DNA from 2 places in the Streptomyces sp. NPDC014623 genome. Region 1 is predicted to be linked to the other one. Evidence: predicted binding sites of a transcription regulator. Region 1 holds the regulator's gene; the other holds the start of a gene.

Region 1 (2,200 bases):
ATGTCGATCTCCTCCAGACCGTCGAGCGTCTCCAGCGGCACCTGGGTGCCGAGCGCCGCGGCCGTCATCGGGATGGTGACCGTGCAGTGCAGATCGTCCCCCCGACGCTGGAACACGGCGTGGGAGAGCTCGTGGATCTCCACGTACAGGTCGCCGGCGGGACCGCCGCCGGGGCCGACCTCGCCCTCGCCCGCGAGCTGGATCCGGGTGCCGTTGTCGACACCGGCGGGGATCTTCACGGTCAGGGTGCGCCGCGAGCGGATGCGGCCGTCACCGGCGCACTCGGGACACGGCGTCGGGACGACCGTGCCGAAACCCTGGCACTGCGGGCAGGGCCGGGAAGTCATGACCTGGCCGAGGAAGGACCGGGTGACCTGGGAGACCTCACCGCGGCCGCGGCACATGTCACAGGTCTGCGCGGAGGTGCCGGGAGCGGCGCCCTCGCCACTGCAGGTCGTACAGACGACCGCCGTGTCGACCTGGATGTCCTTGGTGGTGCCGAAGGCCGCCTCGTTGAGGTCGATCTCCAGCCGGATCATCGCGTCCTGGCCGCGCCGGGTCCGCGAACGGGGCCCGCGCTGCGCGGCGTTGCCGAAGAACGCGTCCATGATGTCGCTGAAGTTGCCGAAGCCGCCGGCTCCGAACCCTCCCGCGCCACCGCCACCGCCCGACTGGGACAGCGGGTCGCCGCCGAGGTCGTAGACCTGCTTCTTCTGCGGGTCCGACAGCACCTCGTAAGCGGCGTTGATCTCCTTGAACCGCTCCTGGGTCTTCGGATCCGGGTTGACATCCGGGTGCAGCTCGCGTGCGAGCCGGCGGAATGCCTTCTTGATCTCGTCCTGAGATGCGTCGCGGCGCACGCCGAGTACGGCGTAGTAGTCCGTGGCCACTTACGACTCCGCCAGGATCTGTCCGACGTAACGTGCCACTGCGCGTACCGCTCCCATCGTTCCGGGGTAGTCCATGCGGGTCGGTCCGACCACGCCGAGTTTGGCGACTGCCTCGTCGCCCGAACCGTAGCCGACCGCGACGACGGACGTGGAGTTGAGGCCCTCGTGGGCGTTCTCGTGCCCGATCCGTACGGTCATGCCTGAGTCCGTTGCCTCACCGAGCAGCTTCAGCAGCACGACCTGCTCCTCCAATGCTTCCAGCACCGGCCGGATCATCACAGGGAAGTCGTGCCCGAAGCGGGTGAGATTGGAGGTGCCGCCGATGATCAGCCGCTCCTCCGTCTCTTCGACCAGAGTCTCGAGGAGGACGGAGAGCACCGTCGACACGGTTCCCCGGTCCTCGGTCTCGAAGGACTCCGGCAGGTCCTGCACCAGCCGCGGGACGTCCGCGAAGCGTCGTCCGACGACCCGGCTGTTGAGCCGGGCCCGCAGATCGGCCAGTGACGTGTCACCGAAAGGCGCAGGACAGTCGATCATACGCTGCTCGACCCGGCCCGTGTCCGTGATCAGAACGAGCATCAACCGGGCCGGAGCCAGGGACAGCAGCTCCACGTGCCGGACCGTCGACCGGGTCAGCGAGGGGTACTGCACGACGGCGACCTGCCTGGTCAGCTGCGCGAGCAGCCGGACCGTACGGCCCACGACGTCGTCGAGGTCGACCGCGCCGTCGAGGAAATTCTGAATGGCCCGCCGCTCCGGCGACGACAGGGGCTTGACGCCCGCGAGCTTGTCGACGAAGAGACGGTAGCCCTTGTCCGTCGGGATGCGCCCCGCACTCGTGTGCGGCTGCGCGATGAAGCCCTCGTCCTCCAGCACCGCCATGTCGTTGCGGACAGTCGCCGGGGAGACCCCGAGGCTGTGCCGCTCCGTGAGCGCCTTGGAGCCGACGGGCTCCTCGGTGCCGACGTAGTCCTGGACGATGGCGCGCAGCACTTCGAGTCTGCGTTCACTGAGCACCGCGCACACCTCCAGCTGTGGTTCTCCGGCGTCTGCCTGGCACTCTGCGCGTTCGAGTGCCAGCGTTCCCCCCGGCCAGTGTACGGGGGCGGGGTGGGGCGGGGGCAAGGGCGACCGGCCACGCCCTCACAGGACTGCGCAGGTCGTTGCCGATAGCGTCGCCGCATGGACGTCTCTTGGGAAGAGTTCGGCTGGGAGCGGTTGGGCAACGGTGCGGGACGGCGGCGCCTTCCCGTCTGGGACGCGACCGCCGCGCTGGTGGCGGGAGCGGACTCCGTGCTGCTCTACGACAC
Region 2 (2,200 bases), on a different contig from region 1:
GCACCTTCTCGACGATGACGCCACCCTCGAGACCACCGTTGACGGCGATCTGCTTGAGCGGGGCCTCCAGCGCGAGCTTCACGGCGTTGGCACCCGTGGCCTCGTCACCGGTCAGGTCGAGCTTCTCGAAGACGGCCGAGGCCTGGAGCAGAGCCACGCCACCACCGGCGACGATGCCCTCCTCGACGGCGGCCTTGGCGTTGCGCACCGCGTCCTCGATGCGGTGCTTGCGCTCCTTGAGCTCCACCTCGGTGGCGGCGCCGGCCTTGATGACGGCCACGCCGCCGGCCAGCTTCGCGAGGCGCTCCTGGAGCTTCTCGCGGTCGTAGTCCGAGTCGGAGTTCTCGATCTCGGCGCGGATCTGCTTGACGCGGCCCTGGACCTGGTCGCTGTCGCCACCACCGTCGACGATGGTCGTCTCGTCCTTGGTGATGACGACCTTGCGGGCGGTGCCGAGCAGGTCGAGGCCGGCGTTCTCCAGCTTGAGACCGACCTCCTCGGAGACGACGGTGCCGCCGGTGAGGATGGCGATGTCGCCGAGCATGGCCTTGCGGCGGTCACCGAAGCCCGGAGCCTTGACGGCGACGGACTTGAAGGTGCCACGGATCTTGTTGACGACCAGCGTCGACAGAGCCTCGCCCTCGACGTCCTCCGCGATGATCAGCAGGGGCTTGCCCGACTGCATGACCTTCTCGAGCAGCGGAAGGAGGTCCTTCACGTTGCTGATCTTGGAGTTGACGATCAGGATGTACGGGTCGTCGAACGACGTCTCCATACGCTCCATGTCGGTGGCGAAGTACGCCGAGATGTAGCCCTTGTCGAAGCGCATACCCTCGGTGAGCTCCAGCTCCAGACCGAAGGTCTGGGACTCCTCGACGGTGATGACGCCTTCCTTGCCGACCTTGTCCATCGCCTCGGCGATCTTGGCGCCGATCTCGGTGTCGGCAGCGGAGATGGAGGCCGTCGAAGCGATCTGCTCCTTGGTCTCCACGTCCTTCGCCTGCTCCAGCAGAGCGGCGGAGACGGCCTCGACGGCCTTCTCGATGCCACGCTTCAGAGCCATCGGGTTGGCACCCGCGGCGACGTTGCGCAGGCCCTCGCGGACGAGCGCCTGAGCGAGAACGGTGGCGGTGGTCGTACCGTCGCCGGCGACGTCGTCCGTCTTCTTGGCGACCTCCTTGACCAGCTCCGCACCGATCTTCTCGTACGGGTCCTCGAGCTCGATCTCCTTGGCGATGGAAACACCATCGTTGGTGATCGTGGGCGCGCCCCACTTCTTCTCGAGGACGACGTTACGGCCCTTGGGGCCGAGGGTGACCTTGACGGCGTCGGCGAGCTGGTTCATCCCGCGCTCGAGACCGCGCCGTGCCTCCTCGTCGAACGCGATGATCTTGGCCATGTGAAGTGGTCCTCCCGGACAGGGGTGGATTTCTCCGGACCGAGTGGCGCCCGCGACGGACGGCCAGCGTGCTCAGTGGTTCCTTGCACCACTGGGCCTGCGGGCCTCACCGGCCCGGTCCAAGTTCTGTCACTCTCACCTGGAGAGTGCTAACGCCAATGATTAGCACTCGACCCCTGCGAGTGCAAGCGTCACCCCCCGGTTGTGGACAACATCCGAGGCGCGTGCGGGCGCACGTGAGGCCCGCACCCCCTGGTGAGAGGTACGGGCCCCGCGTGTGTGAGTGGTGTCGTCGGACGACCGCGCCGAGCTCAGCCGACGGCGAGCTTGACCATGTCCGCCTGCGGCCCCTTCTGGCCCTGCGAGATCTCGAATTCAACTCGCTGACCCTCTTCGAGGGTGCGGTACCCGTCCATCTGGATCGCGCTGTAGTGGACGAAAACATCCGCACCACCGTCGACCGCGATGAAGCCGTACCCCTTCTCCGCGTTGAACCACTTGACGGTGCCCTGAGCCATGCCTAACTCCCCTATTACTGGCCCTTGCACGAGACCGCACTTCGCGGGCCCGGGTCAGAACTCACCCTCCGACAGGAGAGGGTGGCGTGCGCCGGAACGCGTCGACCGCGGCTGAATGTATCTGCCCAACTGCCCTCTGCAACAGGTCAATCGGACGAGAATTCTGGGCACACGCGACCGCACGCATTGGAGGAATCAGTAATATTCCAGGGCAAGTCGGGCCTGACAAAGGCCACTTATGCCACAAGGAGTTCACGTACTTTGGCTGCTTCTTTTCGCGGCC

Evidence for each region. Region 1 encodes HrcA, which represses chaperone genes, less so after heat shock. Its sites were predicted from a motif close to TTNGCACTCNGNNNNNCNGAGTGCNAA; they were not measured.
Region 2: groL (chaperonin GroEL) is a predicted target of HrcA. The motif match lies at 1,562-1,588, and genes of this name have one in related genera.

What each region holds. Positions count from the first base shown of each region.
Region 1 is NZ_JBIBZU010000021.1:102,708-104,907, reverse strand. It holds gene dnaJ (molecular chaperone DnaJ) at 1-890, opposite strand, end outside; gene hrcA (heat-inducible transcriptional repressor HrcA) at 891-1,907, opposite strand; gene ACF1FZ_RS28515 (MBL fold metallo-hydrolase) at 2,073-2,200, shown strand, end outside.
Region 2 is NZ_JBIBZU010000001.1:673,851-676,050, forward strand. It holds gene groL (chaperonin GroEL) at 1-1,399, opposite strand, end outside; gene ACF1FZ_RS03215 (cold-shock protein) at 1,711-1,917, opposite strand.